DNA from 4 places in the Paenibacillus sp. FSL F4-0122 genome. Region 3 is predicted to be linked to each of the others. Evidence: riboswitches for the same ligand, from Rfam matches in the RefSeq annotation. Region 3 holds a riboswitch; each other region holds the start of a gene.

Region 1 (8,190 bases), 500 kb from region 3:
TTTCCTTTTTTATAAGTTATATATTGTAGTAACAACAGGATTGCCAAACTCAAATATCACTTATCGCACAAGGGATGTAACCGTTTTATTTATTATGCTTACCCCATTCTCTTAACTCTCAATTACTGCTATAATAGTTATTAGAAACCAAAATATAATGATGTAAATGAGGGACATGGGATGAAGGATACAGGCATGATCCGGAGTTTAGACAGTCTTGGGAGAATTGTGGTTCCCGCAGAAATCCGTATGACGCGTAATATTGACATTGGTGATCCTATCGAATTTTTTGTTTTAGACGAAAAAATCATCGTCCTTAGGAAGTACACCTCGACAGAGTGTACATTTTGCAGAAGCCACGACCATGTCACCTACTATAAAGAGCAGTTTATTTGTAGCAACTGTCTAAAAGAAATTGTCGATCCTGAACGCATGTCTCAATTGCCAGAGTCACGTGAGGATTTTGTTGTTGAGGCACCTGAGCACAACACCAGCATCCGAAAGTCGAAGACAGAGGAAATGTGCCAACGTCTGGAACAAGCTATTGAAGATCATCCCTATGCCAACCAAAAAGAGCTTGCAGAAATCCTCGGTATTAGCCAAGCGAGAGTGAGTCAGCTCAAACGCAAGCTTAGCAGCACAAGCAAATCATAAATTAAAAAAGCTTCGACGCTCCTATTTCCGGAGGTCGAAGCTTTTTCTATATCGGATAACCCTTCTGGAGGCTCCTATACTATTCAGTCAGTGCAGCTTTAAGCTCATCTGAGGATGCATTCCACCATGCTTCATTATGAGAGATCAGAAGGGATTTGAGAGCCGACTTCTCAATGGCTCCAAGCCCTGCCACATCGATCTTGCGTTTAAGAGCTGCATCCAGCTTATTGACATGCTCGGCAAGAATTTTCCATCCGCGGCGCGCTTCTGTATCAATCCACATTTCACAGGCTGTGATTCCACCATAAAATTGAGCTTCCAATGTACGGTCTACCGCTACCCATACCACCCAAACCTGTCTTCCATTCGGTACGTCTTCACGATTCATGGAAAATTTAATTCCTTTTTCCACTTTGCTCTTGGCATGCATGGCACCGATATCAATAACCGCCACATCACCATCAATAATGACAGGTGAAACGTTGTTGAGATCTATAGAGCCAGCTCCAAAGCCTTTATGTTTACTTTTAGCGTTCACAATATTTAAGGCAATCTGTTTCTTGCCCTCCGGTTGTATGTTGTCCACGAGTGCACACCCTTCCTCTTACGAATAATTTAATTTTAGCTAATAATGCGGCGATTGCAAACATATACATCCCGTAGATGCTTGTCACGGGAGGAATCACACTATGAAGTCACTATCATTAAAGTACATCATCTTTGCGACCCTGGCCATCCTCGCGCTGCTGGGAGGAGGAATATGGGCCTTTTCAGGGGATAGCTCTACAGCTTCTGTTACTAGCTTTGCTTCAAAAGAGGCCAAGTCCTCCAGCGGCACAGCGCCTGCAGCCGTACCACAGCAGGTATTGCCTGAGAGCGCGCCCGTCCCGGCAGAGGAGGCTTTAAGCCAGCGGGTAGTCGAGTATCACATTGATGTCCAGCTTGTTCCTGACACAGAAACCTTAAAAGCTTCTGAGACAGTAACCTGGACACACCCCGGAGTAAAGCCAGTAAGTGATTTATATTTTCACATGTATCCAAATGCATTTGCCTCATCAGATACCACCTTTATGAAGGAATCCGGGGGGACGCTCAGAGGCGACAGTATGCCTGAGAATGGCTTCGGAAATATGACGCTGACCGATCTGCGCACGACAGAAGGAACTTCGCTAATGCAAAGAGTGCAATATGTCCAACCTGATGACGGCAATATCAACGATAGGACGCTCCTAAAGGTACATCTTCCTCAGCCTGTTAATGGTGGGGAAAGTGTAACACTTAAGCTTCAGTATGAAGTCCAGCTGCCCAAAATCTTTGCACGCATGGGTGCTTCAGGCAACTTCGTTATGGCTGGGCAATGGTTCCCTAAGCTTAGTGTATACGAGCCGAGGGGCACACGCGGAGTTAAAGAAGAAGGCTGGGACCTGCATCAGTATCACGGAACCTCTGAGTTTTACAGTGATTTTGGCATCTTTAATGTAACGATTGCCGTCCCTTCCAACTATACGGTGGCTGCGACCGGATTTCCTGTAAAAAATGCCAAGCTCAAACAAGATCAGAAAATATATCAGTTCTACGCCGATGATGTCCACGATTTCGCTTGGGCCGCTTCCCCTGATTTTACAGTAGCTGAGGAAGCCTTCTCTACGCCGGAGGTGCCTGGAGTACGAATTAAGGTGTATCTCGACCCACTACACAAAGATTTAAAAGAGCGTTACCTTCAGGCTGCCAAGGCTGCCCTGACCTACTTCAGCAAATGGTATGGTCCTTATCCCTACTCTACGCTGTCTATTGTCGTCCCACCTAAGGAGGGCAACGGTGCTGGAGGAATGGAATACCCTACCCTTATTACAGCCTTTGGGGCCGCGGATTCTTCTCCAGATACCTCACTTGAAAGAACCGTCATTCATGAAATCGGCCATCAATACTTCTACGGTATGGTAGCCAGTAATGAATTCGAGGAGGCCTGGCTGGATGAAAGCTTCACTTCCTATGCCGAAGACAGACTTATGGAGCAAGAATACGGTATCAAGTCTAATTTGCCTTTACAGGCCAGCCTGGTGACTATACCTGAGCCGTTAAATCTGGAAACGTGGAAATATGCAGGGGCGGATTCCTATAGCCGAAATGTTTATATCCGCGGCAAGCTTGTACTTAAAGATATCGAACGCCAGGTAGGTACCAAAGCAATGAACAACATCATGTCCTCCTACGCTCGTAAGTTCCGTTTCCAGCATCCTGCTACGTCAGATTTTCAGAAAGTCGTTGAGAAGGTAACCAAAAAATCATGGCAGGCCTATTTCGATGATTACATTTATGGTGATGGAGCGCCTGACTTCTCAGTAGATACGATTACTTTTAAAAAAAATAACAGCGGCGATGCTCCAAGCTACGAATCATTAGTGAAGATTTCAAACAAAGGGAGCCATTACGTTGATGTTCCCGTGAAATTCACATTCGCCGACAGCTCTTCGGTGCAGCGGGTCTGGAACGGTGAAGGAGTAGAGACTACGTTTCAATTGTTAAGCGATAAGCCTCTTCTCTCTGCTGAGATTGACCCTGAACATTCCATCTTATTGGAGAGCAAACATCTAAACAACTTTAGGCTGGCGGAAATAGAGCCCAAGACGCTCTCTCGCTGGACATTAAGTGTAACTAAACTACTTGAAACCGTGCTCGGAACTCTTGTCTGGTGAGGTGAATGATTGTGAGAACATCGATAACCCGCGGCTGGCAAAGCATGAAGGAGCAATTTTATATTTTAATTCTGCTCTTCATCTACCGACTGCTCTGGGGCTACTTTATGTATGGTTTCATCCGATCTGCTATTATTCCAATTCTACTGCGCTATCCGGATAAAGACGCCGGAGGCAGCGGTATGGGCAGACTGTTGTATTATATCGAGGGACAGTTCAGCTTGAATACGGACCCTGCGATACGCACTTGGTTATGGATGCTTCTGGCGCTTGTTGTCTTGCGACTTCTGCTTTCCCCTTTCATAAGGGCAGGATTGCTGCATGAGCTCCACCAGGAGCGAAAGGGCGAGCGTGGACTGTTCTTTTTCCCTGGCATGAAGATCTATGGACTACCTGTCTTAGTCTTTAGCCTAATCGAATGGGTGCTGACCCTGCTGCCGCTTTACTGGCTTGCTCCAAAAATGTACGGGCTGTTCTTATCCTCTTTGTTTAACTACGCTTTGTTACTTCATTTAGTACCACACGTATTGGCATGGCTTATATATATTTTTATCGTGCGCCTGTTTCTTCTATATATGCAGTTTGGTTACACCGGCGGTACAGGAATGTTCTCCTCACTGATCATCTGCTTGCGGTCACTGATTCCTGCTATAGGTGTTTCCATTGTACTTGGGGCGGGAGGCCTGCTCTTACTGCTAGTGTGCGGACTGACGGGTCTGTTCTGTCCCGGCCTACCGGCACTTATAATACGGCAAATCTCACCACTACCTTCTACGCTCTTAAAAATGTGGGGAATCTCTGCACAATATCATCTATGGCGTAGCAAAGCATTTCCACAATAAATCAACCTTATTTGACATAATAAAAAGGTCCCAATTCCTGTATTCAGGAGCTGGGACTTTTTCTCATTACGGATAACTTAAGAGTATTTGCAAAATCGTAAAAGCTCTGTTACAATAAGTCCTGTGCTATTAGTAACAATTTTGTAATCAATTGAAACGATTCCTACATAACTAAATGTATTTATCGTAAGTGTAACTGTCGAAACGTCATTCTCTGGTGCTTAACACGCCTAATTCCTTTGCACCGGGAAGTGGGGGAACCATATTTTGGGTGAATTGATCTCGCTTTACAGGGATCATAGGGAATCTTCTACCGAACCCTTAAGCTAACCTCGCAGGCCTTGGAAGGAGTACATCTTTTGAAAAGACATAATTTAAGAAAAAAATGCGTCGCTGCGGCGCTAGGACTTGTAATGGCGTTATCTATTGGTGGAGGAAGCGCCTTTGCCGACTCTAAAATGGACTCTGTAATCTCAAAAACTATTGGAGTTGCCTATAAAACCGGAGGTACAAGCACTGCCGGATTTGATTGCTCTGGATTTACAAAGTATGTATTCAAGAATGTGGGGCTTACTTTACCTCGTACATCAAAAGCTCAATATAGCGTTGGAACTGCTGTATCCAAAAGCAATCTGCGTTCTGGTGATCTAGTGTTCTTTAACACACTTGGCAATGGAGTATCCCATGTCGGCATTTATGTTGGAAACGGAAAATTCGCACAATCGTCCTCTTCGCGTGGAGTGACCATCACTTCACTCAGTCAGGCCTACTGGGCCAATCGTTATGTTGGCGCTAAAAGAGTAATGAGTACTTCAGCTTATCAAGCTGTAGCCTTCGATTGAAACCTTCCTCACAACTATAACCTCACAATTACAACTATATGAACCTGAATCTGATTATGCCCGTAATCAAATTCGGGTTTTTCTTTATTCCATAATATATTTTTACACTATTAGAGCCCAATTGAAACACGTTTATTTGATAAAAATTGCAATTATATTAAAAATTAGGTCATTATTAACGCTTACATATGCCTTTCTACCGTAAAAATGCCAATTTTTCTGCATTAATATGTTAAAAACGATTGCCAAGCGGCTTTCTGTTTGTTACAATTAGCGCAGTGAGATTTTAGTAACATTTTTGTAATCATTAAGTTGTTATTTACAAAGGTTTTGTCATGTATTGATTACAAGCTAATCCTAATCAACAGTATGAGCCGAGTTTCCTAACTATTAGGAAAACGGGGGAACCAACTTTGGGTGAATTGACCTCCATTATATAGAGGGGTCATAGGGGACCTTCAACCGAACCCTTAAGCTAACCTCGTAGGCATTTGGAAGGGGTATACACTTTTGAAGAAGAAGTTAGCAGCAGCAGTACTAAGCTTTTCCATCATCCTCACCATCGGAGCAGGAAGCGCTTTCGCAGATTCCAAAATGGATAAAGTGATTGACAAGGCCATCGGTACTAAATACGTATCCGGCGGTATATCCACTAACGGATTTGATTGCTCCGGATTTACAATGTATGTGTTTGATAAGATTGGCATTAACCTTCCACACCAATCAGGTTCCCAATATCAAATGGGCACAGCAATCTCCCGTGATGATATAAGAGCCGGAGATCTTGTATTCTTCAATACAAGTGGCAAAGGTGTCTCCCATGTCGGCATTTATGTCGGTGAAGGTAAATTCGCACACGCTTCTACCTCACGCGGTGTTACGATTAGCTCTCTGAGTGATAGCTACTACGTGAAACGCTACGTTGGTGCCAAGCGCATTATGAGCACAGACGCTTACCAATCGGTTGCTGCTGAATCGGAAGACAATGATGATGTGCAATAAATAACGTACATAGGCTCTTTTCCAAGGTACTCTTGGAGGAGAGCTTGTTTTTTTGTCTTATTACTTATTTACCCCTCTCATAATTTGTAAAACATTCCCCTCATATAAAGTTTCTGAGTCGAACCTCCCCCATTTTGTATATAATTAGTAATATAGCAATGTCCTCGTGAAAGGAGATCGTTGACCTTATGATAAATCCCTCGGTAACTTTTCATGTTGTTCCTATGGAGGCAATTCACGGAGAAGCTATTTGTAAGTGGAGCTATACGCCCCCATATAATATTTATGGCTGGATGCCGTGGGAGCAGATGCAGGCTCTTGGCATCGAGTTTGGTGATCCGCAGCTCCGGGAGGAACAATATATCTCCATATTAAATGAAAATGAGGTTTTGTGCGGATTCGCACAGTTGTTCCCGATGGAAGGAGTCGTCCGTTTAGGAGTTGGGATGCGCCCCGATCTATGCGGCCATGGTTTAGGCAAACTATTCGTAGATGCCATCGTCCAGACAGCCTTGAATCGTTATCCTGATCGTGAGATAGATCTGGAAGTCCTGACCTGGAACCAACGCGCCATTCGAACTTATCAAAAATGTGGATTTACGATTACAGATACGTATGAACGCCGCACACCTACAGGAGACAAACCTTTTTATTGCATGGTCTATGACAAATGATATTAAATACCAGATATTTCATAAGAATGATTGTATTCTCGTTCATTTTTTTGTCACAAACCCTATGATAACGCTTCACCATAAGCTATAATGTAGGGAGCAGCTTACATAGAAGGGACGAATTGGGATGCAGAAATGGATCATGAGCGGTTTGTTTTTTGCCGCCTGTGCCTTTGCGGTAGTACTCATGTTTACACTTCCGGGTAAAGAAGAGGTAGCAGAAGAAAATAAGCCCACGATGCCGGTAGTTCAACTGGACGCGGCAAAGGCAGAAGCAACCGTGAAAGCCAGCTGTATCACCTGTCACGGCGATCAGCTTCAAGGTGGAGTTGGACCAAGTCTTCAGAATGAAGGCGGTCAGCATGACGCTGAGGAAATCTACAGCATCGTCACCAAAGGACGTGGCCAAATGCCTTCCTTTAAGGAGAAGCTAGCTCCTGAAGAGATCGCCAACGTCGCACTCTGGCTCTCAGAGAAAAAGTAACCAGCCAAGCAACCAAAAACGCCCGTGTATGAGATAGGTGACTATCTGTGCACGGGCGTTTATTTTATGATTTTGGCTAAACTAATGATTTTTTTCAAAAGCTTCATTAAATTCATGCGCCTCTCGAAGATCTAGAGCTGTAATCCCATCTTCTTCATTAGATTTCAGGCGCAGGGTAACTGTTTTATAATCAATCGTAATATGTGGATGGTGATCGAAGGCTTCTGAAATCGTGGCTACTTCATCAACGAACGCAATGCCCTTCATATATTGGCTGAACATATATTTTCGCACCATAACATTATCTTCCAGTTTCCAGCCCTCCAGCTTGGTGATCTCCTCACGCAGTTCCTCTTCCGTAAATAACAATTCGTTTCCTCCCTTACAAAAAATTGCAGTAAAGTGCGTAGTTCCCTTTACTTGTCTTAGGCGTTAAACAAAACATCCCTTAGCTTCTGAGGTCCAAGGGATGTGCCAGGATAAAGGCGATATTTTCGATTAAATGTATTCACAAATCCCAGCGATTATAACTCGGCTTTATCAATTTTAACACGGGCTACTAACTACGGGCAAATTACGTCCAGACGTCTCCTCTGCCTAAATCAAAACTACTGAAGCCAAATCCTCTTCGCCAACTAGAATATTAATGCGGTGAGTGTCCTTATCGTAAATAATTACGCCACTCCCCACTTCAATCATAGGTTCATTACCCAGCGCGAAGAAAAGATCCTCAGCCAATGCTTCCCATACCTCCAGCTTTGATTCTTGGGGTAGTTCCTGCCACTCGTCCGGATCCATCTCAAAAAATAAATATCCATCGGAAATTCGTCCGACGGCTTCGGTCAAATCGGTTAGAATTTCACCGTAATCTCTACCATGCTTTACACCCACGTATATCACTCCGTTTTCTTCACAGATGAATAATTACTTACCTTATCCATTATAGCCGAAAAAATGACTTCACAAAAAACCGAATGATGTCGATAAATAAGAATA
Region 2 (8,190 bases), 1.6 Mb from region 3:
ATAGGAACAGAAAGCGAGATAGACGCTCTGAATTTGTCTATGAGTCCGGTGAACGGCCTGCGAATGATTAATCACTGGGATAATTTTGATGGCAGTATTGAACGTGGCTATGCTGGACGGTCCTTTTTTTACGAGTCCAATCAATTTCTTAACGATACAAAGCGGCTGCGTGATTATGCCAGATTGATGTCCTCTGTGGGGATCAACGCGATCTCGATTAACAATGTGAATGTTCATGAGCTTGAATCTCTATTTATAACGGAGCAATATTTGCCTGATATCGCGTTAATTGCAGGAATATTCCGCGTATACGGAATTAAGCTATTCCTCAGTGCTAACTTCGCCTGCCCGATACAGATCGGAGCATTGGAGACAGCTGATCCACTGGACCCAGCGGTGCGGCAATGGTGGAAAGATAAGGCTAGTGAGGTTTATCGGGCGATACCTGATTTTGGCGGGTTTGTGGTCAAAGCGGATTCAGAAAATCGACCGGGGCCATTCACTTACGGGCGTGACCATGCCGATGGCGCTAATATGCTGGGAGAAGCACTGGATCCGTTTGGCGGAATCGTGATTTGGCGTTGTTTCGTATATAACTGCAAGCAGGATTGGCGTGACCGTAAGACAGATCGGGCCAGAGCGGCATATGATCATTTCAAACCATTGGATGGCCGGTTTAATGATAATGTAGTGCTGCAAATCAAGAATGGACCGATGGATTTTCAAGTTAGAGAACCGGTATCTCCGCTGTTTGGCGCACTGGAACATACCAATCATCTGATGGAGTTTCAGATTGCTCAAGAATATACGGGGCAGCAGCGGCATCTCTGTTATCTTGTTCCACAGTGGAAAGAAGTCCTTGATTTCAATACTTATGCCAAAGGGCAAACTACGCTTGTGAAACATATTGTGGACGGATCGGTGTGGGGAAATAAGTATAATGGTGTGGCTGCTGTAACTAATGTTGGAGATGACATGAACTGGACGGGGCATGGGTTAGCTCAAGCTAATCTGTATGGATATGGAAGATTAATTTGGAATCCGGAGCTGACGGCAAAAGAAATAGCTGAGGAATGGATTCGGCTTACCTTTGGCACTGATGAAGGTCTAGTGGCTGCTATTCGCGGGATGTTGATGGACTCATGGAGGATTTACGAATCTTACACAGCTCCATTAGGTGTGGGTTGGATGGTTAATCCGGATCATCATTATGGGCCGAATGTGGATGGGTATGAATACGCCAAGTGGGGAACGTACCATTATGCGGATCATAAAGGCATTGGTGTGGATCGTTCAGTCAAATCGGGAACGGGTTATAGTGGACAGTATATGGGTCTTAATGCATCAAACTATGAGAATCTAGCGTCTTGTCCAGAAGAGCTGTTGCTGTTCTTTCATCATGTTCCATACACGCATGTTCTGCAATCGGGGCAAACGGTTATACAACATATTTACGATACTCATTTCGAGGGGGCAGAGCAGGCTGCACAGCTTCTAGCGACATGGGAATCACTTGAAGGCAGCGTGGATAGTGGATTGTATATGCAAGTGAAGCAACGTCTTGAAGAGCAAGCAGAGCATGCGCAGGAATGGAGAGATCGGATCAATACGTATTTTTACCGCAAGAGCGGAATTGAGGATCTTAAAGGCAGAAAGATTTATTAGATTTCGAATCGAGGGATGATGATAGTGAGCCTCACGATTAGAGCGATTATGGAAGATTTAATGGGAACTGTGGAACAGGTAGAAGGCACTGTCGATATTCTGAACCCAGGGGAACCGGAAACTGAAGTCACAGGGATTATTACGGCCTTCTCTGCCACACAAAATGTTGTGGAGCAAGCAATAGCGTTAGGAGCCAATTTGCTGATCACGCATGAAGGTGTATTTTATAGCCATCATGCGGCGAGCGAGTGGTTAGAAGGTGATCCGGTTTATCATGCGAAAAAAAGTCTGATCGAACATTCCCAAATTGCTATTTTTCGTTATCATGATTATTGGCATCGGCAAAAGCCGGATGGAATTATGGTGGGTTTGCTGGGAGAACTAGATTGGTCCGCATACGTGGAAGAGCAGCAAGCAGCTGCTACGATTCTCACTATTCCTGCTATGACTGTACTGGAAGCTGCTCAGTATATTAAAAGTAAGCTAGGGATCTCTTATGTACGCGCTGCTGGTGACCTGTCTCTGTCCTGCAAACGCGTAGGGATATTAGTAGGTTACAGAGGAGGCGGGACGATGGCTATTCCGCATTTTAATGATCACAATCTTGATTTAATTATTGCTGGAGAGGGACCAGAGTGGGAGACTCCGGAATATGTGCGGGATGCAGGGCACCAAGGCAGATCTAAAGCGCTCATCATGTTAGGTCATGCGGAGAGTGAAGCGCCGGGAATGAAATATTTAGCTGAAATCTTAGCAGACAAATATCCCATGCTTCCTAGCCGGTTCATTGCTGAACAACCCATCTATCAGATGGTTTAATCTGGGGAAATAAAGAGTACGGAATAAATAAACATATTATGGAGAAAATGAAGGGAAACAGGTCACTGAGAAAGGAGTGTTTCAATGGAAATTCCTTTGGAGGCTGATGAAGTATTAAGTCGGATCAAAAAGCTGCAAAGCGACGGAAGCTCGATCAGTAAAAAACAAGTAAAGCAGAGCGATCCTGAGCTTATGAGAAGTGCGCTGTTCTTTTTTCCAAGCTGGGAGCATGCATTGAAAAACGCCGATCTTTTGTAGCCATAGTATTGTAAGAGGAAGCTAAGTGGACAGGGGAATATCTCTGATTCTGCTTAGCTTTTTTCATATCTCCAGTGAAAAGGATGGCCTTTATATAGAAAGTACTGGTGTTTTAACCTCCGTTTGGCTTGGTTCAGAGCCATTTTCTTAAATAAAACGAGTAAACAAGAGCAAAAGAAAGAGAAAATGAAGAGTATGCTCAATATGAAATGAAAAGCATTGCTTTCAACATTATTTTGACCAGAGCCCTCCTTTACAAGCAAACCTTACAAGAGTATGATTCATCTCAGAACTGACAATTATCTTAAATTTACAATTACATAAGCAATCCGCTTAATTTCCGTTTCTGGAAAGCGGGGGAACCAACAACTGGCAGCCGATGTGAGAGTCGGCACTGGTTATGGGGTGAATCCTGTTCCGGGTGCATAACATGCATCCCTGCAGGTAGGGCAACTCTCACTGCCCGAATCCGACAGCTAACCTCGTAAGCGTATGGAGAGAGGATGAATGGCGTGTTTAGTGATGAATAGCCACAGAGAATCCCTCTGTGGTTTTTTGCTGCGTTTTTAAGCAGATATAGTCGTAGAATTTATTATGAAAGAGGTGTTACCTTTGCCTATCGCTAAACTGAACGGAACTTCGCTCTATTATGAAATCAATGGAACTGGCACTCCGGTTGTGTTTATCCATGGACATGGATTAACACACAGTATGTTCAAACCACAGCTGGAGTATTTTTCCGATAAATATAAAGTGATTTTGTGCGATTTACGGGGGAATGGTAAGTCTGGTAAACTGCTGGAGGCCCCACATGAGATTATTGAGACGCAATGTCTGGATCTGATTATGCTGTTGAATGACCTAGGTATTCGTGAAGCAGTTTTTGTAGGAATCGCCTATGGTGGCTTAGTCGTTCAGCATATTGCCAAACAATATCCTGAGCGTGTAAAAGCCATTGTGGTCGCAGACAGCTTCTGTAGGACTCATGGATCAACAATTGTAGGGAAAATACAAACTATGGCAGCATATTGCAGTTTGCTAATGTATTATCTCCCAAGCGAGCTGGTGTTGCCTTCGATTCGGATGATGTACCGAGAGCGCTGGAGTCTGGCCTACAATGAGATTAGAAGAGGGCTGCTGGACAAACGTCCCCGGGAGCTTTATCGGCAAAGGCTGGCTACGAGCCATGTTGATTACACCAGATGCTTAAAGGCTTTTAAACGTCCTGCTTTATGTATTGTAGGGGACTTTAATGAATTTGGAGTGAATTGTATGAAGGAAATGGTGTCCCAGCTGCCACATGCGCAGTTGGCGATTATTCCGAACGCATTAGATCCAAGTAATCTGTGCCAGCCGGAGCAATTCAATGCGATTCTTCAACGTTTCTTAGAGAAGCAGCAGGGCAGTCAGCAGATTAGCTGATCTATAGGGAGACCTTTACAAGCGAAGCGTTTAAGTGGAAAAGGGCGTCCCATAGCCAGGGGGAATGAGCTGGCTATGGGACGTCTTTCTGGGTAGAACTTTAGGGAAATTCTCCCTAAAGTGAAGGTGATTATGGCTTCTAGCACGTGAATTAGGGAAATTCTCCCTAAAGTGATAGAAAGCATGGCTCCTAGAACGTGGATTAGGGAAATTCTCCCTAAAGTGAAGGGAATTATGGCTCCTAGAACGTGGATTAGGGAAATCCTCCCTAATAATAGGGTGTTTTTAGCCATAAATGGGTATTTGCATGAATTTTTAGGGAGGATTTCCCTAAAAACCTTATTTTAAAACGATTATCGATGAATATTAGGGAGGATTTCCCTAATATAATGGATATCTAACTAAAGGCTGGCTCATCAGTAGTGAAATCTACGAATGAGCCAGCCTTTGGTATTTTACTAACCGGTGGATGTTGAACATTTACAAGCATATTGTACCTAGAACGCCACTTAATGTCCCTACCCTACCACAGCATCAAATATAGCTCACCCGACGTGGGAAAGAACAGTAGACTCTAAGTAGTGAAGGTAAGAGTATAGAAGGGGCGTAGTAAGCGGTTCACCCGACGTGGGAAAGAACAGTAGACCCTAAGTAGTGAAGGTAAGTGTATGGAAGGGGCGTAGTAAGCAGCGCATCAGACGTGGGAGAGTACGTTAGACCCTAAGTAGTGAAGGTAATTGTATAGAGGAGGGCGTAGTAAGCAGCTCATCCGACGTGGGAGAGAATGGTAGACCTAAGCAGCTCATCCGACGTGGGAGAGTACGGTAGACCCTAAGTAGTGAAGGTAAGTGTATAGAAGGGGCGTAGTAAGCTGCTGACCCGACGTGGGAAAGAAACAGTAGACCCTAAGTAGTGATTGTAAGTGTATAGAAGGAGGTGTAGTAAGCAGCGTATCTGCAGCTCCTGATCGAGACCAAAGGAAAGGAAGGTTTCGGTAATAGGGATTCAGCCTCCGGACATGAGTAGGAGAGAAGAAGAGCGGGGAGTGGCATTGACAGACTATCGGACTCAAGCGCTCTTATTTGCAACATTTTCCTATTTTTGAGTTGATATTGGACCCCATAGGCGTTATTTGTACAAAATAGACGCTATTGAGCACCATTTCTGCCCAATAGCGCCTCTCAGGTCCGATGATCTCTCTAAACAGGGATAAATTAACGAATAGCGGCAGTTGAGTCCGAAAGATCAAGTAAGTGTACCGTATATTACCAAAAAAGCATCTATCACTCCTTAGAAGGAATGGCAGATGCCTTTTTTTGAATTTGTTTTAATGATTATACAATCGTAAAGCCAGCACTTGCATAACCAGTGACTGTATTTACAAGGGTGAGGCCTGTAGCAGTGGCTGAGAATACCATAAGCAGACGTGTCTGTGGTGTTACAGCAAAATTGATATCATTTGTAATTCCATTGACAAAAGTTCCTAGATTAATAGTACCTGTGATAGGTGGGAGCGCTACTAATGCCCCTGGAATAGCAGTAAATGTGTTATTTGGTGTGGCCGATTGGTACAACTGTGCTGTTACATTTATTGTAGTACCAAGCAGCGATAAAGCTATGGTATTACTGAAATAAGCAGCAAGGGATGTTATCACTCCTGCACGAGGAGTCGAGAATGCAAAGTTGATAAGCGGTCCAAGGAGAGTACCTGTTAAATCAATATTACCGCCAACAAGAGAAATGCCTGTGGCTGAACTTCCGAAGCCTACAAGGCTTGTTGTTCCAACCAAACCACCTAAAACCGTGGTCATAATAATAGGTCCTCCGGATGCCAGTGGAATAATTGCACCGTTACCGGTTGCACCAGTGACTCCGGTAATGCCAGTAGCTCCAACCGCGCCGGGATCACCCGTTGCACCCGTAGCTCCGGCAACGCCGACCGCACCGGGATCACCAGTCGCACCCGTTGCACCCGTAGCTCCGGCAACGCCGACCGCGCCGGGATCACCAGTCGCACCCGTTGCACCCGTAGCTCCGGCAACGCCGACCGCGCCGGGATCACCAGTCGCGCCCGTTGCACCAGCAGGGCCTGCCAAGCCTGCAGCGCCAGTCGAGCCAGTCGCTCCAGTTGCTCCTACGCCTGGACCTGCTGGTCCTTGCGCACCTGTTGGCCCTTGAATCCCCTGCACACCCTGTGGTCCTTGAGGTCCCATCGCGCCACCAGCGATTAACAAGTAATCTGGTGAACTCCCGGGTATTCCAGTAGGTCCAGAAACGGTAGCAATATAGGTGCTGCCATTGAAGGTTACTACTTGACCTGCTGGATAAGTAGGACTTTGTGCAGGATTAAAGATTACAATCCCTTGCAGCCCTACCCCTTGCGGCCCCTGAGGTCCTTGAAGTCCCGGTGTTCCTTGAGGGCCTTGAGGTCCTTGGGGGCCTGTGGAGCCCCCAGCAATTAATAAATAATCTGGTGAACTTCCAGGTGTTCCCGTTGGTCCCGCAACAGTAGCTATATAGGTACTACCATTGAAGGTTACTACTTGACCGGCAGGATAAGTAGGGCTTAATGCAGGATTAAAAGCAACAATTCCTTGCAGCCCTGCCCCTGTAGTTCCCGTTGCTCCCGGAACCCCCTGAGATCCTTGCGGCCCCTGAGGTCCCTGTGGTCCCTGTGGCCCTTGAGGTCCAGTCACACCTTTAATAGGTAATCCAATTGCTTGTGTAATAGAAGCCTGAATATGTCTGATCTGAATAATCAGCTGATCTTTGCAATTAGGGTCAATCTTCGTGGCGAGAATAAAAGATAATAACTCAGCTAATAGCAGTTGAAGATTAGTGCCAACGCTTACGACTGAGAAGGGACTGACTTCGGTCGATACAATGGTTATCTCTACTACAGAAAGTAGCTCAGTTCTAAAAGGGCTGCATAACTTAGAAGTATGCAAGAATTCCAATAGCTCTCTTAACACTCTTTGGAGATTGACAATATGAAGTGTTGTGGGATTCGTAAGTACGGGGGGTACCACTGCAGAGAGATCAGTGACTATTTTTAATAGTGCGTTACACTCCCTCTTTCTAATAGGACTGCTGATCCTTCCATGCTTGTTTAGGATAGCATCGCCTTTAAATGGTCTGTAATCAGGCATATTTCTATATCTCCTCCTTGAACTTCTCCTGTTCATTCCTTTAAAAAATGGGAACCTGCCCAATCAGCATATTCTGAGAAGCGGAAGTTGTTACAATAATTGCCCTGAAAGCCGTTATTCCTGAAAGTCGTTATTAATGAAGCAATACAAAAAAAAGGCAGGCCACCGCTAATTACGGTAGTCTACCTTTTTAATAGATACGTTAAGTAGTCTCTCCTTTAATAAGAGTTACGTCTACAGTAGTGTTGTTGATTAGCTCTCCGTCAGCACTTTCGATCATTTGCAGGAGAGTATTGGTCAGCATGACCCCGATCCGATCACTAGGTTGCATAATGGTAGTCAATTTAGGACTCTGAAGCATGCGGGTAAAGCTGTGGTAATCATAACCGATGATTTTCAGTTGCTCGGGCACTCGAATGCCTTGCTGTTCAGCATAAATGTATAAAGCATAAGCCACAATATCATTACTGCAAAATACTCCATCATATTCTCGAAGTTGGGCTGGAGAGATATTTTCGGTGACAAAGGACCAAAAATAATCAAAGGTAAGCTTATTGTGCGCACCTTCGATAATATCGTAGGTTACACCATGTTTCATACTAGTGATGACAAAAGCATCCCGACGACGATTCGCTAGAATATCCAGATTTAGCGGGCCGGAGATATGTAGCAACCGTTTACAGCCCAGCTGTATCAAATGTTCGGTAGCTAGCTCACCACCGCGGTAATTATCCGATCCCACACAAGGAATGTTGGAGGAAATAAAACGGTCAAAAGAGACAATAGGGAAAGGGACCTTTTTATAGCTTTCAATATTCATGGTGTGGCTGCACATGATAATGCCATCTACTTGATTCTGGCGAAGCATGCTAATATA
Region 3 (8,190 bases):
AATCACTCGCCATCCGGTTTCCGAAAGTAATCGTACCGGTCTTATCTAGAATCATTGTATTAATGTCGCCGGCAGCTTCAACGGCCTTCCCTGACATAGCAAGGACATTAAACTGTGTGACGCGGTCCATCCCTGCTATCCCGATAGCGGAGAGCAGTCCCCCGATTGTGGTCGGGATCAGACAGACCAACAGGGCGATCATAACAGGAATATCTAGATCAACACCCAGATAAGTCGCAATTGGCCGCAAGGTCACTACTACAATCAGGAAAATCAACGTCAGACTGATCAAGAGTGTATTTAGTGCAATTTCATTGGGTGTCTTTTGACGTTTCGCCCCTTCAACGAGGGAGATCATCCGATCCAAGAATGACTCACCGGGATCACTGGTAATTTTGACTTTAATCTCATCACTAACTACCCGGGTGCCGCCTGTGACTGAGCCGAAATCTCCGCCGGCTTCCTTAATAACAGGTGCAGATTCACCTGTAATTGCCGATTCATCTACGGAGGCCAGCCCTTCAATCACTTCACCATCGCCAGGGATAAGTTCTCCCTGACTGACGATCACGATATCTCCTTTCCGCAGCTCGGAGGAAGAAACGGTCTTCACAGACCCTCCAACGAGCTTATTAGCTGTGATATCCTGTTTCGTTTTCTTAAGCGAATCCGCCTGGGCCTTCCCGCGGCCTTCAGCCAGCGCTTCAGCGAAGTTGGCAAACAGCACTGTGAATAACAGAATGAACAACACCGTGATATTGAAGCCTACCGATTTCTCTGCATTAAAATATCCGGGGGCCAGTACCATAAGCAATACAATAATCGTGCCGATTTCGACTACGAACATGACCGGATTTTTGATTAACGTCACCGGGTTAAGCTTAATAAAGCTATCCTTTACAGCGCTTAGGAGTATGGGTCCCGTCAGCAGCTTTTTTCTTTTTACAGTACTCATCTTGTTCTCCCTCTTCCTACCGTAAGGTCAAATATTCTGCAATCGGGCCGAGCACAATGACCGGCAGAAACGTCAGCGCACCGATAATCACTACCGTACCAATCAGAATTCCGGTGAACAGACCATTGTCTGTGCGGAATGTGCCAATCGTCTCAGGAACCGGCTTCTTCTGGATCAGTGAACCTGCAACTGCCAGCATTGCGATTATAGAGACATAACGGCCAAGCAGCATTACGATCCCGGTTGTAACATTCCAAAAGGTGGTATTGTCCGCAAGCCCTTCAAATCCTGAACCATTGTTCGCGGCAGAAGAGACATATTCATATAACACTTGGCTAAGTCCATGGAATCCGGGATTCGTAATGGAACCGTTGCCCAAGCCCGTTAAGAACGCACCTGCTGTTGGTACAAGGATAATGAACGGATGCACAAGGATAGCAATCGCAATCAGCTTCATCTCCTTGGCTTCTATCTTTCGCCCGAGAAACTCTGGTGTTCTGCCAACCATTAGTCCACATAAGAAGACGCCCATGATGGCATACATCAGCATATTGATTAGTCCTACACCTTTTCCCCCGAAGACGTTATTGAGCATCATTAGGGCCAGAGGGGTAATGCCACCCAGCGGTGTCAGCGTATCATGCATATTGTTAACACTACCTGTCGTAGCTGCCGTTGTTACCGAAGTGAACAGCGAAGATTGCGGGATCCCAAAACGTACCTCTTTACCTTCCATGCTGCCTTGCGAAGACTCGATCCCCAGCGCATTAATAGCGGGATTCCCTTTAGTTTCCGCATAATAATTCAGCCCCAGCAGCAGAACGAACAAGGTCATCATTGCTGTGAAAATCACCCAGCCCTGACGTTTGTTCTTAGCGAACAACCCGTACATATATGGCAAAGAGGCTGGCAACATCCACATAGAGAGAATCTCCAGAACGTTCGTAAGTGGATTAGGGTTCTCAAAAGGATGCGCTGAATTGGCTCCGAAGAAGCCGCCACCATTCGTACCTAAGTGTTTAATTGACTCCAAAGAAGCGACTGGACCGATAGCGATTTGTTGCGTCTGCCCTTCGAGTGTAGTGACCTCAAGCGATGGCTTGAGCGTTTGTGGCACATGCAATCCTACCAGCACCAATGAAACTAGCAGAGCTAATGGAATGAATACACGAATATGTGCTTTTACGAAGTCCTCAAAAAAATTCCCGACTGATTTCTGTCCTGTAATCCCTCTGACAAAAGCAACCGCAACAGAAAATCCGCTCGCTGCAGACGTGAACATCATCATCGTGATGACTGCCATTTGTGAAAAATACGATAGTCCCGTCTCCCCGCTATAATGCTGCAGGTTCGTATTGGTCATAAAGCTGATCACCGTATTAAATGAAAGCGTCTGTTCCATATCGGCAATTCCATTCGGGTTCAGCGGCAATCCCCGCTGTAATCTTAGAAAAATATAACTGAAAGCAACCAGTACGATATTAGTTAAAACAAAGCTGAGTGCATACTTCTTCCAGGACATTCCGTCCCGTTTTTTCAGGCCGATCAGCTTATAAATACCTTTCTCTGTGCCTGCAAACCAGCGATCCGTACGATTCGGTTCGTTAGAAAATACATGATATAAATACGTCCCCATCGGCTTGACCAACAAGATGAGAATTACAATTACGACGACTATTTGCAAAATGCCCATGAATGCCCCTCCTTAAAATTTCTCAGGATGAATCAACGCGTAAACCAGATATATAAACAACAGTAGGGTAACAGCGATTACTAGAATCACAGCTTATCCCTCCCCGTATCCTCAACTACACCTGCGCACCAGCGCATAAAGCCATAAAATAACCCGTAAATTACAGCTAACGAAGCCACCATATACAGATCCATCATATCTTCCGCACTCCTTCCATTATCCTTGATGAGGTGATCTATCGATTAGAAAATCAGCATCACCACTATGGGAATAGATTACATAGCTCGCACCAAGTCTTTTATAGACCAATCTAGGATTTATAGAACTTGTAATCACAAAAATTGGCTGTGTCGTCCAGGTACGGCACATCTGAATATAGCGGCAGCAAAGCGGAAAGCTGCTCTCAAACAGATATACCCTGCCTACCGGGAACGATGGGCGAAACCAAGTGCTCTGATGGCGGGTATCCACTAGAATAACCTGCTCGATTCCGAGCTCCTCTAGTAAAGCCTTCTCAGCCAGATTGTTGGTTAATCCCGCCATCTTAATACCCCTGAACTTCAGAAGTTTAATGAAATGTTCTCCCGCCTTTGTAGGCGCACATACAAGCACATATTCATTCTGATCCGTCATCTCTTTTTTCTCCTCCTGCTCATTTACAACAAGGAGGCAACGAAAATCTCCGAAAGGATGTTGACCTATCGTCATTTTCGGGCACAACCTAAAGCTCGGTTGTGTCACGTCATTAGACGCTGCCTTACAAATACCGCTAATGATGAATTTAGCGACCTCTTGGGGGAGGCCTCCATAAATGCTTTGCTTCTAAGAGCACAGCAAAAAGCCACAAAGGATCTCCTCTGTGGCTCGCTAGCGGTCACATTGCACTCATCCTCTCTCCATACGCTTACGAGGTTAGCTGTCGGATTCGGGCGGTGAGAGTCGCCCTACCTGTATAGATGCGAACTCACTCGCACCCTCTACAGGATTCACCCCATAATCAGCTTCCGACTCTCACATCGGCTGCCGATTGTTGGTTCCCCCGCTTTCCTTATCGGAAATTAAGCGGATCAAATATTCGATTGTCGTTGAAACAGGAGTAATCATACTCTTATGCACGAAGACTTGTAAAACCTGAATGATGCCAAAATAATGCAAATTAAAAACTATTTTCCCATTAGATAGCGCTTACTTGATATCTAATCTCTCTATATCTCTTGTTTACTCGAGTTTCGAGCGTTTAATCGCTATCTATAACCCATGTGATTTTATTCACCTTTTTAGGGTGAAAATACTGCAAATTCCCTTTATAGGTTGAAACGCAAGAAGCAGAGGTTGAGCGAGAAAGAGGCGCGATAACACGCCATAAATACCTATTTACCTCGTTTTTCAGTCGTAGTCGGCAGGATATGGTTAAAATCGCTCTAAAAGAACATTTTCCGTTTTTTACAGAAAATCTTGAAAAGAGTATGATTCGGGTTGAATCTAATTCATGAAAAACAATCAACGCTGAGTTCCTGCATTCGCAGGGAACGGGGGAACCATCAGGCCACCTGGCCTACTTGGGGTGAATCCAAAGGAGACTGCGTAAGTCTCAATAGGTAGGGCGACTCTCACCGTCCGAATCCGACAGCTAACCTCGTAAGCGTAAAGAGAGAGACCCTTGATCCGCCACGCTTTGGCCCAGGTATATCTGCCTGTAATCCAAAACCGCAGCAGAGGTCCTCCTCTTGCTGCGGTTTTTGCGTTACCTGAGCCTATTAGGTGATAGCACGCTGGATGGGGTGAATGTTTTGAAGCACTATTATTTAGGGATACATCAAGGGCTGCTTGAGCCGATAAGTCTAAATTACGTTTGTTTCGGGGCCTTGTGGTTCGAAGAAAATAATCACAGGTACATTGTAGGTTATGCATTTGGCCAGAACCAGATCCAAGCCCTTCGCCAATTCAGTACACCTTCTTCTTGTAAAGACTGTTTAGACTCTAAGATTGTATATGAAATATATAAAAAAATTCGAGAACAACAACAGCAGCAGGATTGGTCATCGCATCAAAAACTCCCGTGGTTTACAGCCTTCAAGGAGCCTTGGAAAGATGTAAGCGCCGGTTGGTATGTCTTGAGATCCCGCAGCACCTTTCCCTTACATCTATCTGTTATACGGAAAGAGAAGTTCCGACTATGGCTAGAGCATACCGCAGTCTGTGAGAATAAAATGGAAATGCTCGCTTGTGTAGAAAAGGCTAGTGTCACTCATCATGTAGACTTAAAGCTTTTGGAAATCTAAGGAGGAACCCTACTATGGACCAGCGCAGACTATCCCGCATTGAAGTATTTGTATTGGATGAACCCGAGCCTATTCACTATGGAATGGAAGGGGCTGAAGGCTGCCGTTATGGTATTCTGAAGCTCACCTGTAAGGGAGGTTGCAGTTGGGGGGCTTGTCTAATCTCTGCCAACACCAAAAATTTCGATCTCATTAAATGGAGTTCTTTTTTACGGGCTATCTGTCATTGCCGTCTTGAGGAAGCGCTGGATAAGGTCCGCCGCGAAGGTTCAGATTGGGAGCAGGTTAAGCTTGAGCTAGTTCAGGGTGCTTTGCAGGATTTAAAGGCCAAGCTCCAGGGTAAATCCTTGGCTGGGCATATTCAGCAAGGGCGTCTGTACAGTGTTGCAGCTGGGGGGAGCAATTCCAGAAGTGAACGGCTCTACTACAAACCTTCCAAAGCTTTTTCCACTGCCTCCCAGCAGAAACACAGTTGCCCGGAACCAGACACCGCCGATCTTATCAATAAATCCATCTCTTACTTTTCTATATTATAGATTCAAGCAAATCTCTCATTCTGAAAGGATCGTGTTCACCATGCCTGACCCCTTACCTCCCGTGTCCACCTACAGTGCTAAATTTGCAGAGTGTGTTCAAAAGTATACTAATGAAGTCTACGTACTCAGTTCCATGTTATTAGAACAATCTAATGAGGCAGACAAGGTTACTATCCGCACCTTCACAGAGCTTCATAAAATATATCGTCAGGATAACTTCGACCCTCAGTTATTCTCTATCCACGCTTACCGCACTTGTATTCGCCAGTGTGCTGATTCTTTTGCCCGGCGCTCTCTTCTATCGGCTAAGGGATTACCTTGGGAGGAACAGCTTGTGAAGGTATTGTGGTACGGCTTAAAGCTGCCTCTTTCTCAAATAAGCATTATTCTGCAAAAAAGTGTTCCTGCACTGAAAGCACAGCTTAGAGCTGTACGGGAGCAGATGACCGACCAAGCGGATATACGAACGAGCGCAAATCTTTCTATAATTTAGTCACTGACTAGAATTCAGACGATCTTTAAGCGCATGAAGCATCTAACGGACTCAGGAGCCTTTAATTGAAGCTTTTCCTCAAATTTGGCCGGCGTTCGGACTCCAGTAGAAATCCCGAGCGATGAGCGTCTCGGATCGTCTTCAAGCAGGCCCTAATCATCTTCCACCAAGGCAAGGCTTACGGACCCAGATGACATTATTTGCACGTTTATCGCCTTTTGAGCATAGTATCGGACTCCAGTGCAACTATTTGGTTAAAAGAGCTACTAATTCACCGTTTTTCATGCCAATAGCGACTATTGTGTCCGATATCTTGCCAAATCTCGATGATTGTTGCATTTAAGTGTTGCTGGGTCCGTTAGCTATATCAGCTCGTATACAAAGAGATTGCCAACGCAAAAACGGGGATATCCCAGCAACCATAAATGGCTGTTAGGATCCCCCCCGAAAATTCAGTACCTACTATTGTGCCTTACTCTTACGCGCCTTACTGTACATCCACAATCCTGCCAACATCCCCACTATAGCAACACCGGTCAATACGCCTTGAACGAAATCCATAAAAGTGGAGCCATCCGGAAGCATTCTACTAACCGAAGCCAGTGATACCGAACTCATTAAAAGCATAATGGTATATTGTTCGCTTGTAGACATCATTAGCACTCCTTAAAAGTTATATGAGGCCTTCTTAGATCTTGTATGCTTTCATCGCTTTTCTGATTTCTTTAATACTTGGGCGTTTGCCGTACATCAGTACGCCGGTACGATAGATCTTGGCTGCCAGCCATCCGAAGATGAAGGTAGTCACAAGCAGGATCAGCAGCGATACAATGACTTGCCAGATCGCCACCTCACCGACACCAATTCGGAGCAGCATCGTCAATGGTGAAGTGAAAGGTACATAACTCGCTATCTTAACCACTAGAGTATCTGCATTGGAGATACTGAACAGTGGAACATAGAACGCTACGAAGCCTAACATCATGATTGGCATTACCGCCTGGCCGAGATCCTCCGTACGGCTGACAATCGAACCTACAGCCGCATACATCAAGGCATAGAGGAAGTAACCTAATACGTACAAGACAAATCCATAGAGCAGCAAGTTAATATTGAGCTGGCCTAAATCGAGATCAAAATCAGCCAATACAGTCGCATTATGCGGGAGCGTCAAATTGACGACGATCGCTGCGACAAAGATCCCAATTTGCAATATTCCTACTAGGAAAACACCGATAACTTTACCGAACATTTGCGCTAAAGGTGAGGCACTTGTAATGAGAATCTCCATAATCCGCGAGCTTTTCTCAGAGGTTATCTCAGCGGCAATCATGTTGCCTGTCATCATAATGGACATAAAGAACAACATAAGCATGGCATATACGATAATGTAGTTAATGGCCGGAGTGTCCTCCTGAGAGCTTTCACTGCCACCGCCTGCGTTAAGCTGTTGTGTAGTAATCTGCACTGGTGTTGACATTGCAGCAATCTGTTCAGAGGTCAGCTTGTCGCCAACGATGAATTGTGTGTTTGCTTGCTGAAGTGCATTTTGAAGATAAACTTGAACATCTCCGTTTAGTTCTCCATCATTACTGTGATAAGTAACGGGTGGAAGCCCTTCACCAGTAGGTTCTGCAAAAGTAACATAACCTTCTACTGTCTCTTCATCTAATGCTTTCTTTAACTCGGCATCATCCGCAGAAGCATATTGTACTATCTTAGCCTGTGGCATGCCCTCTGGCGCAGTATAAGCCTTCAACAATTCTGCAACCTGATTTCCCTCTTCAGCAATCACAGCAATTTGAGTAACTTCACTTTTGGCCGAATCACCCTTAAACTGATCGATGATATAGGGAAGATTCATCCCTATGCTGAGCAATAATACTAGAATCAAAGTAGTAATCATAAATGATTTCGTTCTAACTTTATTTTTAAAGGTAAAGCCGATAATTGTCCCCATCTTATTCATTAGATTCACCCACCGCTCTGATAAAGATTTGGTTTAACGTAGGTTCCTTGATTTCAAAATGCTCCACTTCACCCTGTGCTATCGCCTGCTGTAAAATACGCTGTGCTGCACCGATCTCACTGATCGATAACAGATACCCACGCTCCAGCCGTTTCACTGCTGTAACGCCTGCGATGGACTCCAGACCTTTTACCTCATTAGCTGTACGCAGCAATACTTCTTCCCGCGGGTAGCCATTCTTAATCGTGCGGATATCCCCTTG
Region 4 (8,190 bases), 5.1 Mb from region 3:
AAAAACTGCAAGAAGCATGTCAACAGCTGTTGATATGCTTCTTTTTTTTATATACAATGAATTCATTGATAATCATTCTCACCAAATGAACGGAGGCTGAACCCATGCTGCATACATCATCGTCCTGCCCCCCACTCCACTCTCTGCTATTTCAGCTAAACGAGGCCGAACTGATGATTCAAGCTGCCGATTCAAGCTCTATAACGCGTACAACCCAGGACTATACCCTTCTCATATTTACTGGAGGGAACGGACAATTGAACCTCGATGATCAAAGCGTGATACTAAGTACGGATAAATGTTATCTACTATCTCCTGGAATCTCCTATAGTACGAACAACCAGGAGCTGACGTTGTATTATTACCTCATCACCTTTACAGCAATTTATACAACCAAGCTTCCTAAACGATATTCTGGAGAGCTGCTTTCCGGCAGACGGGAGTTAATTGTGCACCCGTTCACCAAGGTAATCCGACTAGTCGAAGACCTGCTCATGAACAGGAATAACACCGATGATGTACAACAATTCAAGCGACAATTAAAATTCCAAGAATTGCTGCTGTTACTTTTTGAGCATAATTACCCTTCCAAACACCTGCCAAGTCCTACGGAATCCGTAGAAAAGACCATAACATTCATTCAGGAGCATTATACAGAGAGTATCACCGTGAAGCAGTTAGCTGAACTGGCGGGAATATCAATCTGGCAATATACACCGATCTTTCAGCAGCTTACGGGTAAAAAGCCGCTTGAATACCTGACGGATCTGCGTATTAATCATTCCAAACGATTCCTGCAGGAATCGACTGAACCACTGCGGGAAATCGCCAGACTGGTCGGCTTCTCGGATGAATACTATTTCAGCCGCCGCTTTCGGCAAAAAACCGGAGTTACACCCGGACAATATGCACATCAGCAAGGTCGTAAGCTTACCGTCAAGGATTGGACGGGTCATGAGGTGGAAATTCCTGAACGAGCGAAACGTATTGTCTATCATGGCGAGACACTTGGCGACCTTCTCGCGTTAGGTGTAAAGCCTATCGGTGGAGATGAAGCATTCGCCCGGAACAGCGTCTATAAACATCGGCTTAAGAAGCTCGCCAACGTCGGGTTTCCACTGGACCCGCAGTTGACCGCTTCCCTAAACCCAGATTTGATCATTTTGGCAAATAGTGATGAAAGAGCCTACAGAGCAGTTTCTGGTATCGCTCCGACACTCACCTTTGATTCATTTGCGCCTCTCGACAACCGAATGCGGACATTAGGCAGTTGGCTAGGTAAACAGCGCGAAGCCGAAGCATGGCTGGAGTCATTCACAATCAAAAACGCTGCCATGTGGCAGCAGCTTTACTCGACAACTCTCCAAGTTGGAGAAACCGCCTCTGCTTTGGTCTATGATCATGGAGATCATCTATATGCTATGGGAATGTCCGGATTCTCCACTGCGCTTTATGCCCCATGTGGTTTACAACCGACCGAAGAGATCCAAGCCATATTGGACGAAGAGTTAGGGTTCGCCGAAGTTGATCCAACACGACTGCCTGCCTACGCCGGAGATCATATCTTCATGTTCATTCCGGAACGCAAAGACTCGCGAGCTGCGATGGAACGATTACTAGACAGTTCACTTTGGAACACTCTTCCGGCAGTACGTCAGGGACATGTTTATCTGCTCGACGGAAGCAAATGGAACTCTAGTGATGCGTTAACCCGGGAGAAGCTGCTAACGCTGTTGCCTAAACTACTCGGCGGAAGTAGCTAGCAATTGAAGGTGAATCTAGGATTCTCTTTTGACTTATCAAAACTTGATAGGGTATACTTTATCTACGCTTAATTTCCAACTTTTACAGTTGAAAAGCGGGGGAACCAGTTTATTGGGGCGAATCATTGAGCATTAGAATGTAGGGTACCATCTTACCCGAGTCCGTCAGCTAACCTCGTCAGCAGTGGATGGGTCTGCTTTTCATGTTATTTACATAACCAGAGACCCTTGCTAAGGGTCTCTTTTTGTGCTTTTTTTGGACCCTGCTGGCAGTAGATTGGCCTTTGACACTAAGGCTCCCTCATTTCTCACACTACGAGACAAAGGAGAGATGTACGTGCAAAAGGTAAAGTACTTCACGGATATTAACAAAATAGCTATGTTGTCTGAGCTGGAAAAAGAGAATCTGAAAGAAATTACAGACAAATTTGTTTTTCGTGTAAATGACTACTATCTGTCTTTGATTAACTGGGATGATCCAGATGATCCCATCCGTAAGCTGGTTATTCCTAACGAAGGTGAACTGCTGGAGTATGGGCGCTGGGACGCCTCCGATGAGGACACGAATTATGTGGTACCTGGTTGTCAGTACAAGTATAGAACCACTGCACTACTGATTGTATCCGAGGTCTGCGGGGCTTATTGCCGCTACTGTTTCCGTAAGCGTCTGTTCCGAAATGACGTGAAAGAGGCGATGGCTGATGTCTCTCCGGGCTTGGAGTATATCGCAAAGAATCCGGAGATTAACAACGTACTTCTTACGGGTGGGGATAGTTTAATTCTCTCCACACCGAAGCTAAGATCCATTATTGAAAATCTAAGAAGCATTGAGCATGTTAAGATCATTAGACTAGGTTCCAAAATTCCCGTATTTAATCCGATGCGGATCTCTGAAGACGAAGAGCTGCTGGAGCTGATTCGTACTTACTCTACCGAAGACAAACGAATCTATGTTATGGCGCACATCAATCATCCTCGTGAAATCACACCTGAAGCCAAAAAAGCATTTAAAGCTCTCCACAACGCAGGGGCAATTGTCGTAAATCAGACTCCCATCCTCAAAGGCATCAACGATGATCCCATTATTTTAGGGGAACTACTGGACCGACTTTCATGGGCTGGCGTTACACCCTACTACTTCTTTGTGAACCGGCCCGTTGCCGGAAACCGGGATTTCGTATTACCGCTCGAGCAAGTCTATCAAATTGTAGAAGAAGCCAAAGCTAGAACCTCAGGACTTGGCAAAAGAGTACGCTTATCCATGAGCCACACCTCAGGAAAAATAGAAATTCTCGCCATTGATAACGGGAAAGCCTATCTCAAATACCATCAATCCAGAGATCAGGAATACGGAAAATTCATGATTCTAGATTGTCCAAAGGACGCCGAATGGTTCGATGACCTGCCTGGGAATGAGCAATATTGGACCCCACCTGTGAAAAAAACGATGCTATTATTTCTGTTAATCATTTATCAGAGCCTGCGGATTTAATCTGTAAATAAATTAATCGGCTCTGTCAGACTCTGTCATAGGATATTTCTTCATCACCAACAACAAAACTCCTCCCTCCCAAAATTAGCCCGAAAAAATCTATGATATAATCACGCTGTAACACGAAATGAACTAATGGGTGGGAATGCACACATGAAATTGGAACGATTGATTTCTATGATCTACAAGCTATTGAACCACGAAGTTTTATCTGCCTCCAAGCTGGCTGAAGAGTTTCAGGTTTCCCAGCGAACAATCTATAGGGATATCGATGTGATTTGTGCCGCTGGCATCCCGGTCGTAACGTATCAGGGTACTAAAGGTGGATATGGCATTATGGACGGATATAAAATGGATAAAAGCCTGCTCCGTTCGTATGATGTCACTTCTCTGATTACTGTACTTAACAGTCTCTCTTCCGTGTTTGAAGATGAGCATACGCAAGGAACCATTGAACGGCTGCAAACGATAGGAACGGAGCCACAGACTTCTAGTCTCGCGGTGGATCTTGAAACCCGGCGTACGGATCCTGACGCACTTCCTCTTTTACGTGCGGCTATAGCGGAACGAAATGTTGTCCGTTTTGATTACATCAGTGTAAAAAATGAACGTACAACCCGTGAAATGGAACCAGTAAAGCTTCATTTTAAATATAGCAACTGGTACATCTATGGTTATTGCCGGGCACGGCAGGATTATCGGGAGTTTCGTCTTTCCCGGATGCTGAATTTGTTCCTGACGCAGGATACCTTTCAATCACAACATGAAGTACCCAAAGAGGCTGGCTGTTCAAACAGGGTAGATCAGGTCGAGGAAGTAGTGATACGGGTGGGACCTGAGGCTTTGGCAGAAGCGTTGGATCAGTTTCACCAAGTCGATAAGGAATTTCATTCCGATAAAAGCATGACGATGCGAATTCCTGTGTATAAGCCATTGGAAGCTCGTTGGCTTTGGTCCATTCTGCTGAGTTTCGGCAGCGGGGCCGAAGTCCTCGAACCCCCTGCATTGCGAGGTATTTTAAAAGAGCAGCTTCAAAACACACTCAAACTTTATGAAGAAGTATGACAGTCTGATGTCATACTTCTTCTTTTATATTAACAACAGTAACAAAAACAAATCCATGACAATTCAAAAGGAGACAATACGAATGACAAATTATCCAGTAGAAATGTTTAAATACCACACATGGGCAAACCAAACTATCCTGGGGAGAATCAAGGAACTCCCGGCTTCTGTGCTAAGTCAAGAAGTGAACAGCTCATTTCCCACCATCGCTCATGCCCTTAGCCATATCTATGCGGTTGATACGATCTGGTATCTTGTTTTAACGGGCACTGCCATGCCTGAGGCTTTTCAACAAAGTATCCCGCTAAATTTGAGCATTCTAGATTCTGTGGATGAATACGTAAATATCTTTGCCCAGCTATCAGAACAATACAAAGAATGGTTACACAACCAATCCGATTTGGAGCAAACCATTCTGCTTGACAATCCATTCGCCGGAATCCGCCAAACACGCCTATCAGAAATTGTGTTGCAAGTCGTCAATCACGGGACTTATCATAGAGGTAATATATCTACTATGTTACGGCAGTTAGGCCACGCTTCCACCATGAATGACTATTCTCTTTTTTGGTATCAGGTAACAGCGGAAGCTATTTAAACACTAATGGGCAATCTGCCCCACTCCATACCTAGAAAGGAAATTGTATTTTAATTATGGAGATTGAAAATCTAATTACAGTAAAAACGAGAGAAGATTTAAGAGTTTGGCTGCAGGAGAATTGTAAGACTGAAAAATCTTGTTGGGTACTCGTTAGTATGAAGCCAAACCCAGAAACGTTGCTATATTTGGACGTAGTTGAGGAATGTTTGTGTTTTGGATGGATCGATGGAGTGAAAAAGAAAATTTCGGAAACAGAGCTGGCGCAAAGACTCTCTCCCCGAAGTAAAAAAAGCTCTTGGACTGAATTGAACAAAGAACGGGTCCGCCGCCTCGAAAAGCTGGGGTTAATGAGTGCTGAAGGAAAACGGATACTTCCTGATATGAACCCTGATTCTTTTATAGTAGATAAGATTATAGAGCAAAGGCTAAAAGAGGACAGGCAAGTATATGAGAATTTCCGGGCCTTTCCCCCCCTTTATAAAAGAGTTCGGATCGACACGATCCAAAGCAATAAACATCAGCCAGATTTATTTAAGAGTAAATTAGACAAATTCATAACAAACACTAAAGAAAATAAAATGTACGGGCAATGGCATGATAACGGACGTCTGCTCGATTATTAAGCTGCGCTAGATGCATGATCTCCTGCTGAGGCTTTCGGACTCCAATGACGCTATTTACTAATTTATCGCCTCTTCAGCAATCCATCGGACTCCAGCGCAGCTATTCCTTAGAAACAGGCTCTTATAAGGCGTTTTTTTTCGCCAATAGGGGCTATGCGGTCCGATAATACTCCAAATGACGGATTTTCCTGCATTTAAGGTCCGCTGAGTCCGATACGCCGAAGAATGATCATTTGCTGGACTCCTGAGTCCGACACCGCCGAAGCATGGTCATTCACTGGTCTGCTGAGTCCGACACCGCCGAAGCATGGTCATTCGCTGGGTCAACTGCTATTGCTACTGCTACTGCTACTGATACCATGATCTCCTGCTGAGGCTTTCGGACCCCAATGACGCTATTTACTAATTTATCGCCTTTTCAGCAACTCATCGGACTCCAGCGCAGCTATTCCTTAGAAACTGGCTCTTATAAGGCGTTTTTTTCGCCAATAGGGGCTATGCGGTCCGATAATACTCCAAATGGCGGATTTTCCTGCATTTAAGGTCTACTGAGTCCGATACCGCCGAAGCATAGTCATTCGCTGGGTCAACTGCTATTGCTATTGCTATTGCTACTGCTACTGCTGCTGACACCATGATCTCCTGCTGAGGCTTTCGGACTCCAATGATGCTATTTACTAATTTATCGCCTTTTCAGCAATCCATCGGACTCCAGTGCAGCTATTTCTTAGAAACTGGCTCTTATAAGGCGTTTTTTTCGCCAATAGGAGCTATGCGGTCCGATAATACTCCAAATGGCGGATTTTCCTGCATTTAAGGTCCGCTGAGTCCGATACGCCGAAGCATAGTCTTTCGCTGTCTAATGCTACCGTATCCTAATCATCTGCGGATCAAACACCATCGACTCATGATCATCTGTTATTCCGAAAGTGTTAAGTACGCGTGAATGGGATCGGTTCAAACGTTCAGACGAAGTTTAGAGTTGAGAGCAGTGGTTGGTTTAAGTTCAAAAAAGGAGGTGTCCTAGCCATTTTCATGGCTTTTGGACACCTCCTTTTTTTGATTATAGCCCCTCAGCCAGAATCCGTTTCAGGAACATCCCTGTGTAGGATTCCCGCACTTCAGCAACCTGCTCCGGTGTACCTTCAGCTACAAGCTTACCGCCCACAACGCCACCTTCAGGGCCAATGTCAATCACCCAGTCGGACTCCCGAATCAACTCTAAGCTGTGCTCCACAACCACGACCGTATTTCCCGTATCAACCAATTTGCTCAATAAGGTATGGAGCTGCCTGATGTCTGACGGATGAAGGCCTGTTGTTGGTTCGTCGAGCAGATAGAGCGTATGGTTTTTGGAAGGTTTGCTCAACTCTTTAGCCAGTCTAATCCGTTGCCCTTCACCACCGGATAAGGTTTTGACAGATTGTCCCCATTTAAGGTAACCGAGACCCACCTCACACAACGTCTCGATTATCCCCGCCATTTTGGCTTCCGACTTAAGAATTGGTAAGCTTTCCTGCACGGACATGTCCAGCAGATCCGAGATGGAATATCCATCATATTTCACCTGGAGAACCTCATCCGTAAATCTTCTCCCCTTGCAAACGTGGCATTTAACCTCCAAATCGGGTAAGAAATTCATGTCTACAGTCAGCACCCCAAGACCCTGACAGGTTTCGCAGCGTCCACCCGGTGTGTTAAAGGAAAAATGCTTGGAGGTCAGTTTTCTTTTTTTCGCCTCCGGCAATGCAGCAAACAGCTGGCGCAGATGTGTGAAAACATCTGTATATGTCGCTACATTAGAACGTAACATCCTACCCATGGGCGATTGGTCAAAAATCACTATATTTCCAACCTGATCTAAGCCTGCAATCTCCGCACGGCCTGTTTGCTCATGTTCTTTCGCACTACCTTGCGCAAGAATATCAAAGACTAGCGTCGACTTGCCTGAACCCGAAACCCCAGTTACAGAAACTAGACAACCTAGAGGAAATGAAACCTCCGGGATATCAATATTCCGGTATTGAGCCTGTCGGATGGTGATCTGTTTTCCGTCACCTTTCCGGCGAACATATGCAGCAGTCTTATGACGCTCTTCTCTAAGATAGGCTCCCGTAACGGAAGTCTCGCTTGCCATCAAGTCCTCAATGCTGCCCTCGCCAACAACTTGCCCGCCGTCCAGACCAGCACCCGGACCCATATCAATAATATGATCGGCAGCGCGCATCATCTCAATATCATGCTCGATAACGAGCACCGTATTCCCCAAATCGCGTAACTCCTGAAGCACACGAATGAGGCCAACAGTATCCCGCGGATGAAGCCCGGTCGTCGGTTCATCTAGAATGTATAACACTCCAGTCAGACCTGACCCCAGCAATGAGGCAAGGCGCAGCCGCTGTGCCTCTCCACCAGATAAGGAGACCGTCTGACGGTTCATAGAAAGATAACCTAGACCAACATCGATAATCCTTTTTAGTCGGGTAGGCATATCGTGAAGGATGGGTTCAAGCAGATGAAGTCCCTCGGCGGGCAAAGCCGCCTCTAAGCCTTTCGTCCACTCGTAAACATCGCTTAATGACCAATCCGATACCTCCGTAATCGATACGCCAGCTACCCGTACGAGACGAACTCCGTTTTTTAAAC

Evidence for each region. A riboswitch is a leader RNA that binds a small molecule or an ion and turns the genes downstream of it on or off. The one in region 3 is predicted to bind cyclic di-AMP.
Region 1: it holds a riboswitch for cyclic di-AMP, as region 3 does, so the genes downstream of both, MHH49_RS09405 (C40 family peptidase) here and MHH49_RS07240 (hypothetical protein) in region 3, are expected to answer to the same signal.
Region 2: it holds a riboswitch for cyclic di-AMP, as region 3 does, so the genes downstream of both, MHH49_RS14495 (alpha/beta fold hydrolase) here and MHH49_RS07240 (hypothetical protein) in region 3, are expected to answer to the same signal.
Region 4: it holds a riboswitch for cyclic di-AMP, as region 3 does, so the genes downstream of both, MHH49_RS30010 (KamA family radical SAM protein) here and MHH49_RS07240 (hypothetical protein) in region 3, are expected to answer to the same signal.

Annotation. Positions count from the first base shown of each region.
Region 1 is NZ_JBBODI010000001.1:2,214,166-2,222,355, forward strand. It holds gene MHH49_RS09380 (AbrB/MazE/SpoVT family DNA-binding domain-containing protein) at 181-654, shown strand; gene MHH49_RS09385 (YwhD family protein) at 734-1,240, opposite strand; gene MHH49_RS09390 (M1 family metallopeptidase) at 1,344-3,350, shown strand; gene MHH49_RS09395 (hypothetical protein) at 3,362-4,192, shown strand; cyclic di-AMP (ydaO/yuaA leader) riboswitch at 4,410-4,548, shown strand; gene MHH49_RS09400 (C40 family peptidase) at 4,606-5,034, shown strand; cyclic di-AMP (ydaO/yuaA leader) riboswitch at 5,397-5,539, shown strand; gene MHH49_RS09405 (C40 family peptidase) at 5,545-6,036, shown strand; gene MHH49_RS09410 (GNAT family N-acetyltransferase) at 6,225-6,710, shown strand; gene MHH49_RS09415 (c-type cytochrome) at 6,838-7,194, shown strand; gene MHH49_RS09420 (4a-hydroxytetrahydrobiopterin dehydratase) at 7,276-7,563, opposite strand; gene MHH49_RS09425 (hypothetical protein) at 7,792-8,085, opposite strand.
Region 2 is NZ_JBBODI010000001.1:3,344,970-3,353,159, forward strand. It holds gene MHH49_RS14480 (alpha-glucuronidase family glycosyl hydrolase) at 1-1,665, shown strand, start outside; gene MHH49_RS14485 (Nif3-like dinuclear metal center hexameric protein) at 1,690-2,484, shown strand; gene MHH49_RS14490 (hypothetical protein) at 2,569-2,742, shown strand; cyclic di-AMP (ydaO/yuaA leader) riboswitch at 3,063-3,249, shown strand; gene MHH49_RS14495 (alpha/beta fold hydrolase) at 3,355-4,164, shown strand; gene MHH49_RS14500 (exosporium glycoprotein BclB-related protein) at 5,499-7,313, opposite strand; gene MHH49_RS14505 (LacI family DNA-binding transcriptional regulator) at 7,516-8,190, opposite strand, start outside.
Region 3 is NZ_JBBODI010000001.1:1,715,830-1,724,019, forward strand. It holds gene kdpB (potassium-transporting ATPase subunit KdpB) at 1-955, opposite strand, end outside; gene kdpA (potassium-transporting ATPase subunit KdpA) at 972-2,648, opposite strand; gene kdpF (K(+)-transporting ATPase subunit F) at 2,661-2,738, opposite strand; gene MHH49_RS07240 (hypothetical protein) at 2,865-3,281, opposite strand; cyclic di-AMP (ydaO/yuaA leader) riboswitch at 3,534-3,723, opposite strand; cyclic di-AMP (ydaO/yuaA leader) riboswitch at 4,143-4,307, shown strand; gene MHH49_RS07245 (hypothetical protein) at 4,376-4,930, shown strand; gene MHH49_RS07250 (hypothetical protein) at 4,945-5,466, shown strand; gene MHH49_RS07255 (hypothetical protein) at 5,507-5,959, shown strand; gene MHH49_RS07260 (hypothetical protein) at 6,422-6,616, opposite strand; gene MHH49_RS07265 (ABC transporter permease) at 6,648-7,928, opposite strand; gene MHH49_RS07270 (ABC transporter ATP-binding protein) at 7,921-8,190, opposite strand, start outside.
Region 4 is NZ_JBBODI010000001.1:6,796,512-6,804,701, forward strand. It holds gene MHH49_RS30005 (AraC family transcriptional regulator) at 105-1,763, shown strand; cyclic di-AMP (ydaO/yuaA leader) riboswitch at 1,819-1,962, shown strand; gene MHH49_RS30010 (KamA family radical SAM protein) at 2,095-3,255, shown strand; gene MHH49_RS30015 (helix-turn-helix transcriptional regulator) at 3,409-4,320, shown strand; gene MHH49_RS30020 (DinB family protein) at 4,403-4,918, shown strand; gene MHH49_RS30025 (YdeI/OmpD-associated family protein) at 4,975-5,544, shown strand; gene uvrA (excinuclease ABC subunit UvrA) at 6,608-8,190, opposite strand, start outside.